Regions from separate parts of the Methylobacterium sp. AC832 genome, predicted to be linked through region 4. Evidence: predicted binding sites of a transcription regulator. Region 4 holds the regulator's gene; each other region holds the start of a gene.
The links. The regulator PhoB, encoded in region 4, activates phosphate uptake and scavenging genes when phosphate is short. The targets are predictions, from matches to a motif close to TGTCATNNANCTGTCAT.
Positions count from the first base shown of each region.

Region 1: a site for PhoB is predicted at 1,851-1,867, ahead of AC0IXR_RS12560 (inorganic phosphate transporter). Genes of this name have one in related genera too.
Region 2: a site for PhoB is predicted at 2,301-2,317, ahead of ppk2 (polyphosphate kinase 2). Genes of this name have one in related genera too.
Region 3: a site for PhoB is predicted at 1,543-1,559, ahead of AC0IXR_RS14130 (putative 2-aminoethylphosphonate ABC transporter substrate-binding protein). Genes of this name have one in related genera too.

Region 1 covers NZ_CEEDMV010000003.1:206,028-210,181, reverse strand. Annotated here, with positions in the region: gene AC0IXR_RS12565 (HAD domain-containing protein) at 1-54, opposite strand, end outside; gene AC0IXR_RS12560 (inorganic phosphate transporter) at 163-1,800, opposite strand; gene AC0IXR_RS12555 (LysR family transcriptional regulator) at 2,077-2,979, opposite strand; gene AC0IXR_RS12550 (DoxX family protein) at 3,104-3,505, shown strand; gene AC0IXR_RS12545 (LLM class flavin-dependent oxidoreductase) at 3,642-4,154, shown strand, end outside.
Region 2 covers NZ_CEEDMV010000001.1:198,672-202,825, reverse strand. Annotated here, with positions in the region: gene AC0IXR_RS00975 (complex I NDUFA9 subunit family protein) at 504-1,661, shown strand; gene ppk2 (polyphosphate kinase 2) at 2,360-3,286, shown strand; gene AC0IXR_RS00965 (enoyl-CoA hydratase/isomerase family protein) at 3,409-4,154, shown strand, end outside.
Region 3 covers NZ_CEEDMV010000003.1:530,049-534,202, reverse strand. Annotated here, with positions in the region: gene AC0IXR_RS14135 (putative 2-aminoethylphosphonate ABC transporter ATP-binding protein) at 1-419, opposite strand, end outside; gene AC0IXR_RS14130 (putative 2-aminoethylphosphonate ABC transporter substrate-binding protein) at 476-1,495, opposite strand; gene phnX (phosphonoacetaldehyde hydrolase) at 1,841-2,668, opposite strand; gene AC0IXR_RS14120 (2-aminoethylphosphonate--pyruvate transaminase) at 2,723-3,829, opposite strand; gene AC0IXR_RS14115 (LysR substrate-binding domain-containing protein) at 3,957-4,154, shown strand, end outside.
Region 4 covers NZ_CEEDMV010000009.1:119,366-123,519, forward strand. Annotated here, with positions in the region: gene AC0IXR_RS22410 (MFS transporter) at 1-124, opposite strand, end outside; gene AC0IXR_RS22415 (winged helix-turn-helix transcriptional regulator) at 230-682, shown strand; gene phoB (phosphate regulon transcriptional regulator PhoB) at 1,256-1,957, opposite strand; gene phoU (phosphate signaling complex protein PhoU) at 2,046-2,771, opposite strand; gene pstB (phosphate ABC transporter ATP-binding protein PstB) at 2,858-3,676, opposite strand; gene pstA (phosphate ABC transporter permease PstA) at 3,723-4,154, opposite strand, start outside.

The DNA of each region.
Region 1 (4,154 bases), on a different contig from region 4:
GCCGTCCACGTCGAGGTAGATCGTCAGCGCTCCAGCCCCTGTTCGTTCGCTCAAGGGGCCAGTCCCGTTTCGTGAAGCAACCCTGCTTCGGCCGCGGACGCCTACCGCGGGACGCTGCGATCGTCCAGCATCGGGTCCCCGGCCGGCGACGTCGAGGTGCCGCTAGAACACGTGCCGTAGGATGAAGAAGAGGACGCCCGCCAGGGTGATGGCGGCTGGCAGGGTCAGGACCCAGGCCAGCGCCATGTTGCGGACGGTCGACATCTGCAGGCCCGAACCGTTGGCGGCCATGGTACCGGCGACGCCGCTCGACAGGATGTGCGTGGTCGAGACTGGCAGACCGTAGAGTTCGGCGAGACCGATGGTGCCGGCGGCGACCATCTCGGCGGAAGCGCCCTGCGCGTAGGTGAGATGGGTCTTGCCGATCCTCTCGCCCACGGTGACGACGATGCGCTTCCAGCCGACCATCGTGCCGAGGCCGAGGGCCAAGGCGACGCACACCTTGACCCAGGTCGGGATGTAGCGGGTCCCGTCGTTGAGGAGGCCGGTATAGGCCTTGAGGGTACCGGTCTCGGCCTCCGAGAATGTGGCGCCGTTCTTCGGCAGGAGCCGGATCGCGTCGGCGGCGAGATACATGTCGTTGCGCAGGTTCGAGGTCGCCGCCGCCGGCACCTGCTTGATGGCGCCGTAGGCCTTCACGTTATCGGCGATGTCGGTGGAGAGCGCGGCGAGGGCCCCGTACACGGCAGGCCGGTTCAGGTCCTTGGACTTGAGAGCTTCCGAGACCTGCTTGCGGGCCTCGGCGGGGTCGGGCTTCGGCGCGTTCCCGGCATGGCTCGCGAACACCGTGCCGGCGTTCTGGGAGGTCTGGATGAAGGCCGGGGTGGTGTCGTCCGACATCGTGCGGTTGAGGGCGTAGGCGGTGGGGGCCGCGCCGATGAGGATGAGCATGATCAGGCCCATGCCCTTCTGGCCGTCATTGCCGCCATGGAAGAACGACACGAGGGTGCAGGTCAGGATCAGCAGGCTGCGGATCCACAAGGGCGGCGGGGTTTCGCCCTTGGGGGCCTCGTAGAGATCCTTCCTGCGCAGGGTAAACTTCAGGGCCAGCAGCAGCAGGGCGGCGGCGATGAACCCGATGACGGGGCTGAACAGCAGCGCCTTGAACACGCCCAGGGCCTGCGCCCAGTCGACGCCCGAGGTTGCCTGCCCCTCTGGCGCCATCAACTGGTTGGCGAGGCCGACGCCGATGACCGATCCGATCAGGGCATGGGACGACGAGTTCGGCAGGCCGAAGGCCCAGGTGCCGAGGTTCCAGAGGATCGCGGCGATGAGCAGCGCGAAGATCATGGCGTAACCGGCCGATGACCCGACCTGCAGGATCAGTTCCACCGGCAGCAGGGTGACGATGGCATAGGCGACCGCGCCGGACGACAGCATCACACCGAGGAAGTTGAAGGCGCCTGACCAGACGACCGCGACGAGCGGCGGCATCGAGTGGGTGTAGATCACGGTGGCCACGGCGTTGGCGGTGTCGTGGAACCCGTTCACGAACTCGAAGGCCAGAGCGATGAGCAGCGCCAGACCGAGCAGCACGAAAGCGCCGATGGCGAGAGGCGACTGGCCGACGGCGTTCATGTCGGCCACGAGGCTGTAGAGCGCGTAGCCCAGTCCGGCGACGAGGACGAGCAGGAAGGCGATGACGCCGCCAGGGTGAATGCCGTGATCGAGCTTCGGCCCTGCGGCGGGCGCCATGGCGCCCTGCGGCAGGCCGGTCGGAGCAGCAACGGCGTCGGACATGATGGCCTCAGGACCCGGGGGATCAACGATCCTGCCAGTAGGTCGCGCTCATAACAGTCCTGTGACATGCATTCAAAAAGCACCGATGGCGCTGGATTAAAGTCATCGACACGAACGTACGACGCGAACTCGCTCCTTGAAGCGTGCCAAGTGCAGGCGCTGCTAAGCGTTGTCCGAATCCGTCCGGCCCTGTCGGATGGAACGACCACCTTTTTTCGATTCTGACCTCGACCACTCTGTCGGCGCGGTGGCGTTCGTCGCTCATCATGGTTGGCGTCACTGGCCCGTGTCGGCGCAACGCAATTGGGCAATGAGCCAGCGCCCGGCCGGTCCCGGAGGCCGCTCCATCGGGTATACGGCCCACATCGGCAGGAAGAGGCCACCCTTCGGCAACGCGGCGATGTCGAGGCGCACGAGGTGTCCGACGGCGAGGTCATCCGCCACGACCTCCAGGGGCATCCCGCCCCATCCGAGCCCCGAGCGCAGGAAAGCATGCTTGGCTCCGAGATCGGCCAGCCGCCAGGTCCTTGGCGAGAACACGCCGAACTCGCGCCCCTTCGTCAGCTCGCTGCGGTCGGTCAGGACGAGTTGGACATGCTCGGCCAAGTCAGCGGTCGGGATCGTCCCCGTCCTGCGCGCGAGGGGATGGGCGGGCGAGGCGACCATGACCAGTTCGATCTGGCGCAACGGCTCGCGCGCAAGCTCGGGCGGCAGCAGGGGCGTGGCACCCGCGACCGCGAAAGCGCAGCGCCCGTCGAGGACCGGCGCGATCACCGCCCCCAGGGTCTCGACCTGGATGCGCAGGGGCGTGGAGGGAAAGGTCGGCTGGAACGCGGCCACGGCTTGCGTGAGCACTTGGAACGGGAACAGGACGTCCAGCACGATGCTGACTTCCGCCTCCAGGCCGCCGGCAAGGTCCCGGGCCTGGGCCTTGAACGTCTCGGCGGCCGCTACCGTCGCGCGTGCATGGGCGAGCAGCACGCGGCCCGCCTCAGTCAGGACCGGATAACGGTTCGAGCGGTCGAAGAGCTTGATGCCGGATTGCGTCTCCAGGTTTGCCAGAGACTGGCTGACCAGCGATTGCGCCCGCCCGAGCTTGCGTGCGGCTGCGGAGAAGCTGCCGGTATCCACCGCGGCGACGAAAGTCCGGAGTTGATCGAGGGTGAGTTGGTCGAGCATCCATCTGTCCAGGTGATGGTATGCATCGAAAGATATAGGCTTCGATGGGGGATGGAAGGGGCCTACGGCTTAGCGCACAGCCGAGCCGGTCCAGAGTTCGGCGACATCGAACTGGATGTTCCTCATGTCACAGACCCTCACGGCCACCTCTGCTCCGTCGCGCAAGCTCAACATCGCGACATGGTCGTTGCAGATCCTGGTCGCTCTCGTGTTCCTGGCGGCGGGCGGCGCCAAACTCGCCGGGGTGCCGATGATGGTGCAGGTCTATGACCTCATCGGCGTCGGCCAATGGTTCCGCATCGTTACCGGCCTCGTGGAAGTCGCAGGCGCCGTCGCCCTCCTGATCCCCGGCTACGCGGCCTTTGCCGCCCTCTGGCTGGCCTGCACCATGGTCGGCGCCATCATCGCCCATCTGGTCGTTCTACCCACGCCGGTGGCCCCGGCTGCCGTGCTGCTTGCCCTCACCGGAACCCTGGCCTGGCTGCGCCGAGACCAGGTCCTCTCGGTCCTGGGGCGCCTTCGCTGAGTAAGGGGCCGTTGCCCGGGATGGCTGCGGCCGACGCGAACGGATGCGGCGCCATCGCAAAGGGGCCGCGCTCCCATTCTCGCCTCATCGATCTGCACGCTTCTTCAATCTGATCGCACCAGAGAGACCGTCCGCCATGGAACTCGGCATCGACAGCTTCGCCGTCACCCTTCCCGATCCGGAAACGGGCCGGTCCCTTCCGGCGGCCGAGCGCATGGCGCGTCTGCTCGCCGAAGTGGAGGTGGCCGACCGGGCCGGGCTCGACGTCTTCGGTATCGGTGAGCACCACCGCGCCGAATTCCTCGATGCGGCTCCGGCCGTCATCCTCGCGGCCGCGGCGGCACGCACGAGCCGGATCCGCCTGACAAGCGCCGTCACGGTGTTGAGCGCGGCCGACCCGGTCCGCGTCTTTCAGGAGTTCGCTACCCTCGACCTGATCGCCAAGGGCCGGGCGGAGATCGTGGTCGGGCGCGGCTCCTTCGGCGAGGCCTACCCGCTTTTCGGGTTCGCCGCCGAGGATTACGACGCCCTCTTCGCGGAGAAGCTCGACCTGCTTCTGACGCTGCGCGAGCGGACCCATGTCACCTGGCGCGGCCGGTTCCGCCCGCCGCTCACCGGCCAAGGCGTCTATCCGCGTCCGCACCAGGAG
Region 2 (4,154 bases), on a different contig from region 4:
AGAAACCAGGCATTCATCTAAAGCGAAAGCCTCAGTTGAATACATTATTGCAGCAAGCACATCATCATTCACTGCTTGTGCTTCATCTTTGATAGATGAAATCTCTTACAAACCGGGGCTATAGTCAAAGGAATGGAAATACATTTTCTTGCCGCAGACAAGGACAATCTTTCGATACGCAGCCGTTCAGCGAGAACATTCTATTTCCTCCCCGTCGGCCCCGCCTCGGTGAGACGGTCACCCGGGGTGCATCGGACGCGTCGCGGAGCCGACCTTCGCCACAGGGTGCCGACCGCCGGCCCCTCCGTGAACGACGGGGTATCGGGGGTTTTCCCTCGCCGAATGTTTCATCGCCGCCTGGGCCTCCCGCGCTGCGGTCAACGGCCCTAGCTATCGATGCGCGAGCGATGGTAATCCCGCGTTCAGTGGTGACGGACAGAGACTCGGCCCCGGCCCGGACAGGGCGTGGCAGGGCATCTCGGATGACAGGTGGGAACCAGGCGATGACCGGCTTCGACGCTTCGACCTCTCCTTTCGCCGGACCGTCATTGCCGCGTCCGTCATCGCAGCTGGTCACCGTCTTCGGCGGTTCGGGCTTCCTCGGACGCCATGTGGTGCGGGCGCTGGCCAAGCGCGGCTACCGTATCCGGGTCGCGGTCCGGCGGCCGGACCTCGCCCTGTTCCTGCAGCCTCTCGGCAAGGTCGGGCAGATCGTCGCCGTGCAGGCGAACCTGCGCTACCCGGATTCCATCGCCAGGGCGGTGGAGGGAGCCGACGCGGTGGTGAACCTCGTCGGCATCCTCCAGGAGACCGGCAGGCAGGGATTCCTCACGCTTCAGGCCGAAGGGGCGGGCGAGATCGCCCGTGCCGCCGCCGCAATCGGCGCGCCCCTGGTCCACGTCTCGGCCATCGGGGCGGACCCGCATTCCGACTCTCTCTACGCGCGCTCGAAGGCGCTGGGCGAGGCGAAGGTGCTGGCGGCCCAGCCCCGGGCTGTGGTCCTGCGTCCCTCCCTGGTCTTCGGCCCCGGAGACAGCTTCTTCAACCGTTTCGCGTCGCTCGCCCGCGTGCTCCCGGTCCTGCCCCTCGCCGGAGCCGAGACGCGCTTCCAGCCGGTCTTCGTCGGCGATGTGGCCGAGGCCGTGGCCCGCGCGGTGGACGGGCAGGCCGAGGCCGGCCGCGTCTACGAGCTCGGCGGCCCGGAGGTCGAGACCCTCGACGGCCTCGTCCGCTACATGCTGAAGACCACCCGCCGCCGCCGCCTCGTCGTCGACCTGCCCAAGCCCATCGCCATGCTGCAGGCCCGCGTGATCGAGACCGTGGACACGCTGAGCCTCGGCCTGCTGCCGGACAGCCTCAAGCTCACCCGCGACCAGGTCACGCTGCTCCAGACCGACAACGTGGTCTCGGAAGCCGCCAAGGCGGAAGGCCGCACGCTGGACGGGCTCGGCATCCTGCCCACCGCGATGGCCGCCATCGTGCCCGGCTACCTCTGGACCTTCCGCAAGGCGGGCCAGTTCTCGAAGGAGGCCTTCACCGCCTCAGAGGAGGAGGCCGCAGAGCCGTCCTCCCCGCCGGTCGCCCGGCCGAGCGGTCCCCCGATCGGCCCCGATGCGGCGGCCCCGAGCCGGATGGGCGTACGCTGGGGCACGCGGGGATAGTACGCCGTCTGGAGTGGCGGCGCAGAACGGATGAAATCCGAAACCGGACGAATGTTTGAAACAGACAGGTTGTGTGTAGCCGCGAAGTTTCGTCTTAGCCCGGAGAAAAGCGTCACCTGCATTGGCGTGCAGGGCTGCGCGGCTACGACGGCACCCAGAAGCTGGCCGGGCACAAACGCGTGGCATTGATCGATGCCGAAGGGCATGTCCTGGCTTCGGCGAACGTGCAGGATCGCGTTGCGCTGGCTGCCCTTGATGACGGCAAAAAGAGATGGTCCAGCCTGCACTCAGCCAAATTCGACGGTGCCTCACGGTCGAGCGCCGCCAGGATTGGTGCCTGATCCAGGGCACGCGCCACCCCGCCATCGAGAAGCCGCCGGGTCAGAGCGGCCCTCATTCTGAGCTTGTCGAAGGATGCCGTGCTGGAACAGCGCCGCGACGTTGCATGAATTTTCGGTGTGTTTAGCTATTGAGGCGGCCCGCACCGTTAACGTGCCGAACGCCCTGGATGTCGCAACCAGACGGCTCGCTTGCGTCGCCGTCCTCCCGGCCAAAAATGCCCTCGACAATCCCGCATGAGAAGGCAGGCCAATACAGGCTTTAGGGAGCTCGTTGCCGTCGCCGAGGAGGTCTCCTTACTGTCATGCAGTTGTGATCCAAGGGCCTGGATCATTCCCATTCATCAGGAAGGCAATGTTATGGACGGCACGCGCGCCGGGACTCGTCCTTTCGATATCGAGGCTATTCGTCGAGAGATGGCCGACGACTTCGATGAAGAATTGGAGATGGAACTAGAAGACGAGCGCCTTGAGCGACTGGTTAGCGAAATCGATGCAAGCCCGCGTCCGCCCAGCATGGACCGGCGAGTCTATTTCCGTGAGCTGTTTCGGCTCCAACACGAGCTGGTTCGTCTGCAGGATTGGGTCCAGGCCCAGAAGCTCCGCGTGGTCGTGATCTTCGAAGGGCGGGATTCGGCTGGTAAGGGCGGGGCCATCAAGCGCATCACCCAGCGTCTCAATCCGCGCGTCTGTCGCGTTGCCGCGCTTCCGGCTCCCAGCGAGCGCGAGCGCACGCAATGGTATTTCCAGCGCTACGTCGCGCATCTGCCGGCGGGCGGCGAGATCGTGCTGTTCGACCGCTCCTGGTACAATCGCGCCGGCGTCGAGCGCGTGATGGGGTTCTGCACCCCGGACCAGTACGAAGAGTTCTTCCAGTCCGCGCCGGAATTCGAGCGCATGCTGGTGCGGTCCGGCATCATCGTGCTGAAATACTGGTTCTCGATCACCGATCAGGAGCAGGAACTGCGCTTCAACATGCGCATCCACGATCCCCTGAAGCAGTGGAAGCTCTCACCGATGGACGTCGAATCCCGTCGCCGTTGGGAGGATTATACCAAGGCGAAGGAAGTGATGCTCGCCCGCACGCACATTCCCGAGGCGCCGTGGTGGGTGGTCGAGGCCGTGGACAAGAAGAAGGCCCGCCTCAACTGCATCAGCCATCTCCTCACCCAGATCCCCTATGGCGACGTGGAGCACCCGCCGGTGCATCTGCCCGAGCGCATGCGCCACGAGGATTACGCCCGCCAGCCGGTTCCGCAGGATATGTTCGTCCCGGCGCTGTTCTGATCGGAGCCGAGGGCATCGAAGGCCGCCTGTCCGGTCTCCCTGCGGTTGCCCAAAGCGGCACGGATGGGCAAGACCTGTGTCGAAGAGGCCGATGAACGGCCGGTCCGGCATGGGAACCCCGCATGAGCGCCACCGACGAGATCCTGTTCGAAACCGACGATGCCGGCATCGCCCGCATCGTCCTCAACCGCCCACAGGCACGAAACGCCCTGACCTTCGCGATGTATCAGGGCCTCATCGACCTGTGCGGACGGATCGAGGCGGACGAACGGATCAAGGTTCTCGTCATTACCGGCGCCGGTGAGAAAGCCTTCGCCGCCGGCACCGATATCGCCCAGTTCCGGGACTTCTCCAGCCCGGACGACGCCCTTGGATACGAGCGCTTCATGGACAAGGTCCTCGGCACGCTCGAGCGTCTGCGCGTGCCGGTCATCGCCGCTGTCGCCGGCGCTTGTACCGGCGGCGGTGCCGCCATCGCGGCTTCCTGCGACCTGCGCATCGCCACACGCGATGCCCGGTTCGGCTTTCCCATTGCGCGGACGCTCGGCAATTGCCTGTCCATGTCGAACCTTCAGCGCCTGTCCGGCCTCATCGGTCCCGCACGGGTGAAGGACATGATCTTCACCGCTCGGTTGTTCGGCGCGGAGGAGGCGCTTTCGGCCGGTCTCGTCGGCGAAGTCGTGGAAGATGCCGCCGCTCTCGCCGCCAGGGCGACGGAACTCGCGACGCAGCTTGCCGGCCATGCACCGCTGACCCTACGCGCCACGAAGGAAGGTCTGCGCCGCCTCGCCGCCGAGGAGGAGGCATCGGAACGGCCCGACGACGATCTCATCCTCATGTGCTACACGAGCGCCGATTTCCGCGAGGG
Region 3 (4,154 bases), on a different contig from region 4:
AGCTGGACCGGATATTTAGGCCCCTGCTCGGGCAGCCCGACCAGGGCCAGGAGTTCGGCGACCCGCGCGGTGACCTGCGCCTTCGGCATTCGCCCGTTGACGAGGCCGTAGGCGACGTTGGCCGCCACCGTCAGGTTCGGAAACAGCGCGTAGGATTGGAACACGATGCCGAAGTCGCGCGCCGCCGGGGGCGCCGTCGAGACGTCGACGCCGCCGATCACGATACGTCCCGAATCCTGACGGTCGAGCCCGGCGATCAGGCGCAGCAGGGTGGTCTTGCCGCAGCCGGAGGGACCGAGGAAGCAGACGAACTCGCCCCGGCCGATTTCCAGGTCGATTCCGTCGAGGGCGGTGAAGGCCCCGTAACGCTTCGACAATCCCGAAACCCTGAGGAACGGCGTCGCATCGCGAAGCGTCATGGCGGTGCCCCCTACTCTTTCGTGTGGTCGTTCAGGCTCGCTTTGCGTCGTCGCGGCTACTTCTTGGCAGCCTTCGCCTCGTAGCGGCGCGACCATTCGGCGAGCACCCGCTCACGGTTGTCGGCCATCCAGCCGAGATCGTTCTTGATCATCGCGGCCTCGGCATTGGCGGGGTAGTTCGCCGGCACGTTGGCGACGCCCGGATAGGCCACCACCGCGTAGCTCTTGGCGTAGAGTTCGTTGGCGGCCTTGGTGGTGCCCCAGTCGGCGACCTTGCGGGCCAGATCCAGGTGCTTGGTGGTGCCGACGATGGCGTAGGCCTCTTCGTCCCAGCCCGTGCCGTCGGCGGGGACGACGACGGCCAGAGGTGCGCCCTTCGTCTTCTCCGAGGCGCCGCGCATGTCCAGCGACAGGCCGGCGGTGCGCTCGCCGCGCGCGGCCTGGACGCAGGGGGCCGAGCCCGAATGCAGGTAGGCGGCGATGTTCTCGTGGAGTTTGTCCATGTAGGCCCAGCCGGCCTCCTCGCCCATGCCCTGGAGCCAGCCGGCGACCAGCAGGTAACCGGTGCCCGAGGAGGCGGGATGCGGCATCACCACCTTGCCCTTCAGTGCGGGCACCAGGAGATCGGCCCAGCGCACGGGGGTCTTCACCCCGTCCTTCTCGGCTTCCGCCGTATTGAAACAGACCACGCCGATGGAGGCGTCGGTTCCGGTCCAGCTGTAGGGGCCGATGGAATCGCGGAAGGCGGGCTTCAGCGCATCGGCGCCCTTCGGCTCGTAGGTGGCGAGCAGGCCCTGCTTCTCGAACAGCAGCAGGCTGGAGGCGGCCAGCCCCATCACCATGTCGGCGCGGGGATTATCCTTCTCGGCCAGGAACCGTGCGGTGATGACGCCCGTCGAATCGCGCACCCAGACCACCTCGACCTCCGGCACCGCCCGCTCAATCCCGGCTTTGAAGGGAACGAGCTGATCGTTCTCGAGGGCCGTGTAGATCGTGAGCTTTGTGCGCTCGGCGGCCATGGCCAGGGTCGGCGACGTCAGGGCGAGGGTCAGAGCGAGGAGGCCGAGGATTTTCATCGATAATGCTCCGGAGTCTTGTCGTTCCGACGTTTAAATCCTGATGCATGACAGGAAGAAGACAAAACCCCGTGCAATCAAGTCCAGGCTTTTTGCATATGCTGCCTATTTCAAGATCATGGCGCAGAATTACTTACGTTGATTGCGGACGGCCGAAATCGACCCCCAGCGCTTGGCCGCGGGTCGATGTTGAAACCTTTCGATTGCTCCCGTGAAACGGTCTCCAGCCGTGACGCGGTGTCCCTTAGAGTGTTCTCCGCCGAAGCGGATGCCGGTTCGGCGAAAAGGATCGCGGCAAAATAGAGGTCTAGAGCTGCACCCGGCCCAACGTGGTCGGGTGCAGCTCTAGCAGGCCTGTGGCATGCGTCCGGCCGCCAGCAATCCGTTGATATCGGCGACGACGCCCGGCAGGTCGGCGATCGTGTCGATGAGGAAGTGGGGCTTGGATTCCGCGAACAGGGTGGCGATCCGCCTCCGCTCGGAGGCGAGGCGATCGGCGGACAGCGCGCGGAACGCGTCGTAGGTCAGCCCCAGCGCGTTACCCGAGCAGGTGAGCGCCACCGTCCACATGCCGGCTTTGCGGCCTTCGAGGATGCCCGGCACCGTGTCGTCCACCTTCACGCAGGCGGCGACGTCGTCGATGCCGAGCGCGATGACGTTCGCCAGCGCCTGGGCCGGAAAGGGGCGCCCGTTCGGAACTTCGTCCGTGGCCACCACATGGTCGGCGACGTAGCCGTTGGTGGCGGCGAGCGCGACCACGCGCTCCATGACGCGCGCCGGGTAACCTGAGCAGGAGCCGATCTTGAGCCCCCCTGCCCTGAGGTCGGCGATGGCGTCGAGGGCGCCGGGGATCACGGCCGAGTGTTCGGCGATCTTCTCGATCTGCAACGGCATGAAGCGCTCGTAGATCGCGGTGACGTCGGTGTCGGTGGCCGGATGCCCGTGGGCTGCCGCGTAGCGCGCCGCGATCTCGGGCTGGTTCAGGAGCGTGCGGATGTGGTCCCACTTGCCCATGCCCATCGGGCCGCGCGCTTCGGGCAGGCTGACGGCGACGCCGAATTCCGCGAAGGCCTCGACGAAGATCTGGGTCGGCGCGAAGGAGCCGAAATCGACGACGGTCCCGGCCCAGTCGAGGATCGCGGCCTGGAGTTTCTTCGGGGGGGTGTAGGACATGGTGGGACTTTCCGGGTGACCCGCGGAACGCGCGGGAGGCCGAGGAACGGGCGGTCAGACGGTCGTGATGCTCAGTTCGGTGAACACCGCCGCGACGGCCTCGACCGCGCGCTCCATGTCGGCGGATTCGACGTGGCCGATGCAGCCCACGCGAAACGTCTCCATCTGCGTGAGCTTGCCCGGATAGAGGATGAAGCCCCGTGCGCGGACGGCGGCGTAGAAATCGGCGAAGCGGTACTTCGGGTCGCGCGGGGCGTGGAAGGTCACGATGATCGGCGCCTGGATCTCGGGCGCCAGGAAGGATTTGAGGCCGAGGCGCTCCATGCCGCGGATCAGCACCTCGCAATTGCGCGCGTACTTGGCGTGGCGGGCCGGCAGGCCGCCCTCCTCGTCGTATTGCAGCAGCGCCTCGTGGAGCGCCGCGACCACGTGGGTCGGCGGGGTGAAGCGCCACTGCCCGGTGCGCTGCATGTAATCGTGCTGGTCGCTGAGGTTCAGAGCCAATGAGGCTGAGTTGCCCTCGGCTCGCGCCAGGGCATCCGCCCGCGCGATCACGAAGCCCATGCCGGGCACGCCTTCGAGGCACTTGCCCGAGGCGGCGATCAACGCCTCGAACGGAACCGTGGCCGCGTCGATGGGGAGCGCCCCGAAGGAGCTCATCGCATCGACGATGAGGCCGCGCCCGTGGCGGGCGACCATTGCGGCGATCTCCGGCAGGGGGTTGAGGATGCCGGTGCTGGTCTCGCAATGGATCAGCCCGACATGGCTGATCGTGGGATCGGCCGCGAGCAGGCCGTCGACGGCCTCGGGCGTCGTGGGCACGTCGTCGGCGGTCTCGTAGACGCTATGATCGCGGCCCAGAGCTTCGCAGATCTTGGCGAGGCGCTTGCCGTAGGCGCCGTTGACGAGGACCAGGACCTTGCCGGTGCGCGGCACCAGGGTGCCGATCGCCGCCTCGACCGCGAAGGTGCCGCTGCCCTGGATTGGCACGCAGACATGGCTGCCGGTGCCGTTGGCGATGGCGACGAGGCGCTCGCAGACGCTGGCCGTCAGGGCGTTGAAGCTGCCGTCCCAGGAGCCCCAATCGGTCATCATCGCCGCGCGGGTGCGCTCCGACGTCGTCAGCGGGCCGGGAGTCAGGAGAATGGGAGCGGCTGTCATGGTGATCCTGCCCGATCTGCCGGAAGCGCCGGGAGCGCTTCGGGACAGGTAAATCTTGCGTTCGGGCAAGCCATCAGATCAAATCGTTTCTTGTGATGCCCGTCATCAGTCTCGCCGATAGGTCGCCATGAACCTGTTCCAGCTGCGCGCCTTCGACGCCGTCGCGCGGGAGGGCAGCTTCACACGCGCGGCCCAGCGCCTCTGCATCAGCCAGCCGGCGGTGACCGGGCACATCAAGGCGCTAGAGGAGCGCTACGACCTCGTTCTGTTCCGGCGCACGGCGCGGGCGGCGGAACTGACTCCGCAGGGCCGGGCGCTGTCCGAA
Region 4 (4,154 bases):
GGGGCTGGGCGTAGTAGATGTTGGCGACGCTCAAGCCGGCGGCGACAGCGAAAATCAGGATCGTCGTCCTGGGTAAGGCCCCCTCCGGCTCGGTGGAGGTTCGCTCATCTTTTCCGTGCGGCATGGCGGTCCTGTCGATGACATCCAATCTGGTTTTATTTTGAGACCACTTGTGACCGGCCCATTCCAGTTCTAAATTGAGACTAGTTTGGAACGGGAGCGTACCTTCGTGGCAAAGCGCGTCAGCCTCTGGAACGCCGGGTGCCCGGTTGCGCGCGCGCTCGATGTCATTGGCGACTGGTGGTCGCTCCTCATCATCCGCGATGCTTTCGACGGTGTGCGGCGCTTCAGTGAGTTCCAGACTGGTCTCGGCATCGCTAAGGGTATGTTGGCGACCCGCCTTCGCGACCTGACCGAACGGGGAATTCTGGAGACGGCGCCCGCCTCGGACGGGACCGCCTACCGGGGATACGTCCTGACGGAGAAGGGGCGCGGCCTGTTCCTCGTCATCGTCGCGCTTCGACAATGGGGGGAGGCTCATCTTTATGAGCCGACCGATCGCCGGTCTCGCTTGGTCGATCGTGAAGTCGGGGCTCCGGTCGCTCAACTCACCTTGCGATCCGCCGATGACCGCCGTCTCGGTTGGTATGACACGCGGGTGCTGAAGCCCGACGTCACCTGACAAGGTGACGTCGCGACGTCGAAAGCGGATAATCCGCATAGTGGAGCGGTCGTTTCCGCCCATGATCAATGTCCGCTCTCAGCGGATGGCGGCGGCCGCAGGATCCGTCGACGTCGGGTCGAAAGCGGACCCGGCAGCGGGCACCGAACGTCGGATTTCCGCCCCTAGAGCGCTCACCGCCGAAGTGGATGCCGGTTCGGCGAAAAAGAGCGCGGCAAAACAAAGGCCTAGAGCTGCACCCGACCCAACGTGGTCGGGTGCAGCTCTAGGTCTGACGGATTCAGACATCTGCCCGACGGCTGTTCCCTCTATCCAGGAAGATTCGACAGGCGCGACCGCCACCCGTCCCCTGGAAAAAGAGGGGGACTCATGCTGCCCGCCAGATGGGTGAATGCCTGAGCCCCCCTGGGGCGAGCACATGCCGGAACGGACAGACGTCCGAGATCGAACGCGCTATCTCGTGGCGGCCGGAATGGCATCGGTTCGCGAGTATCGCCCGGAGGCAAGGCGCCCCGCCATCGTCACGATGGGGACGCTCGTTCCGGACGGAGCGGCGCAAAGCCGGCCGTGGCCTCACTCGTCCGTGGAGAACATCTCGTCGAAGGAATAGCCGGAGCCCCGCACGGTGCGGATCGGGTCGCTCTGGCGCGGGCGGTTGATCGCCTTGCGCAGGCGGCCCACATGGACGTCCACCGTGCGCTCGTCGATATAGACGTCGTGGCCCCAGACCCCGTCGAGCAGCTGCTCGCGCGAGAACACGCGGCCGGGGCTCTGCATCAGGAATTCGAGGAGCTTGAACTCGGTGGGCCCGAGATGGATCTCGCGGCCCTGCCGCCGGATGCGGTGGCTGACCCGGTCGAGTTCGATATTGCCGGCCACCAGCAGGTCCGACACGTGGGTCGGCTTGGCCCGCCGCAGGAGCGCACGCACCCGCGCGAGGAGCTCGGGCACCGAGAACGGCTTGACGATGTAATCGTCGGCGCCGGTTCCGAGGCCGCGGATGCGGTCGCCCTCCTCGCCTCGCGCCGTCAGCATGATCACCGGCAGCCGCTCGGTCTCCCGCCGTGCGCGGATGCGGCGGCACAGCTCGATGCCGGACAGGCCGGGCATCATCCAATCGAGCAGGACGAGATCGGGAACCTGCTCCTGAAGGCGCAGATCGGCCTCGTCGCCCCGCGCGGCGGAATCGACGACGAAGCCCTCCGCTTCCAGGTTGTAGCGGAGGAGGAGAGTGAGGGCCTCCTCGTCCTCGACGATCAGGATGCGCGTGTTCATGCGGATGTTTTCAGGGTGATGGCGACCGTCCCGGATGGATGCGACGGCCGCGCCGAGCGTGTGCTGGAGCGGCCGGCAGGGGCAGCGATCAGGCGCTGGCGGGCATCGACACGGTGGCGTAGTTCGACGCGTCGTTCTTCGGGCGGTCCCGCTCGGCGAGCTCGTTCGTGCCGGTGACGAGATAATGGATCGTCTCGGCGATGTTGGTGGTGTGATCGCCGATCCGCTCGATGTTCTTGGCGCAGAACAGGAGATGCGTGCAGAACGAGATGTTGCGCGGATCTTCCATCATGTAGGTCAGCAGCTCGCGGAAGAGCGAGTTGTAGAGGGCGTCGATGGAATCGTCGCGCTCCCAGACGTCGAGGGCGGCCTTCACGTCTTGGCTGCCATAGGCGTCGAGGACGTCCTTCAGCTGCTCCTGCACCAGATCGCCCATATGCTGGACGCCGATGACGATCTTCTGCGGCTGGATCTGATCGGCGATGGCGACCACGCGCTTGGCGACGTTCTTGGACAGGTCGCCGATCCGCTCGAGATCGTTCGAGACGCGGATCGCCGATACCGTCTCGCGCAGGTCGATGGACAGCGGCTGGCGCTTGGCGATGAGCAGGATCGCCCTCTCCTCGACCTCGTGCTGGATCGCGTCGAGACGCTTGTCGGCGGCGATGACAGCGTGGGCCAGGGGCACGTCCCGGCGCACCAGGGCATTGCCGGAATCGGTCATCATCTTCTCGGCGATCCCGCCCATCTCGGAAATCGAGCGGCGCAGGTTTTCCAGTTCCGTGTCGTAGGAACTGACGATGTGGTTGGGCATGCTCGCACTCCTCGACCGAGGCCGCCCCTGGCAGCCTGCATCGCGTAGGATCGGGACCGGTGCCGCGGAACGCGGCCCCGGCGGGCTCAGCCGAAGCGGCCGGTGATGTAGTCCTGGGTCTGACGCTTCTCGGGGTTCATGAAGATCCGTGTCGTCGGGCCGAACTCGACCAGTTCGCCAAGATACATGAACGCCGTGAACTGCGAGATGCGCGCGGCCTGCTGCATGTTGTGGGTCACGATGACGATCGTGAATTCCGAGCGCAGCTGCTCGATCAGCTCCTCGATGCGGCCCGTGGAGATCGGGTCGAGGGCCGAGGTCGGCTCGTCGAACAGGATCACCTCGGGACGCTGGGCGACGGTGCGGGCGATGCAGAGACGCTGCTGCTGACCGCCGGAGAGACCCATGCCGGATTGCTTGAGCTTGTCCTTCACCTCGTCCCAGAGGGCGGCCTTGCGCAGGCTCTCCTCGACGCGCACGTCGAGATCGGCCTTGGGCAGCTTCTCGTAGAGACGCAGGCCGAAGGCGACGTTGTCGTAGATCGACATCGGGAAGGGCGTCGGCTTCTGGAACACCATGCCGATGCGCGAGCGCAGCTCGTTCAGATCGACCTTCGAATCGAGCACGTTCTGCCCGTCGAGGAGGATCTCACCCTCGGCGCGCTGCTCCGGATAGAGGCTGTAGATGCGGTTGAAGGTCCGCAGCAGGGTCGACTTCCCGCAGCCCGACGGGCCGATCAGGGCAGTGACCTGGCGGTCGTGGAAGTTGAGGTTGACCGACTTCAGGCCGTGGAACGAGCCGTAATAGAAGTTCAGGTCCTTCACGGCGATGCGGATGGGGGCCTGATCGTCGGCCTGGTGGCGACCGGTCAGCTGGGCCTGCGTGATCGCGGGAGCGGCGTTCATCGGATGCGTGTCCTTGTCGAAAACGGGGTGGGACGGGGGCGCGGGATCAGCGCGCCCGCTCGCTCTTGATGACGAAGCGGGCCACGATCGACAGGGCGAGGATCGTAGCGGTGATGAGGAGGGCGCCGGCCCAGGCGAGCTGCTGCCAGTTCGAGTAGGGCGAGAGTGCGAACTGGTAGATCATCACCGGAAGGTTGGGGATGCCGCCCATGAGGTTGGGCGAGAACCAGCTGTTGTTGTTGAGCGCGGTGAAGAGCAGCGGCGCGGTCTCGCCGGCGATGCGGGCGAGTGCCAGGATGATGCCGGTCACGATGCCGGCGCTGGCGCCGCGCCAGGTGATGCTCTTGATGACGATGGAGGGCGGGGCACCGAGGGCCGCGCCGGCCTCGCGCAGGGTCGAGGGCACGAGGCGCAGCATGTCCTCGGTGGTGCGCACGATCACCGGGGTGGCGATGATGGCCAGAGCCACGCCGCCGGC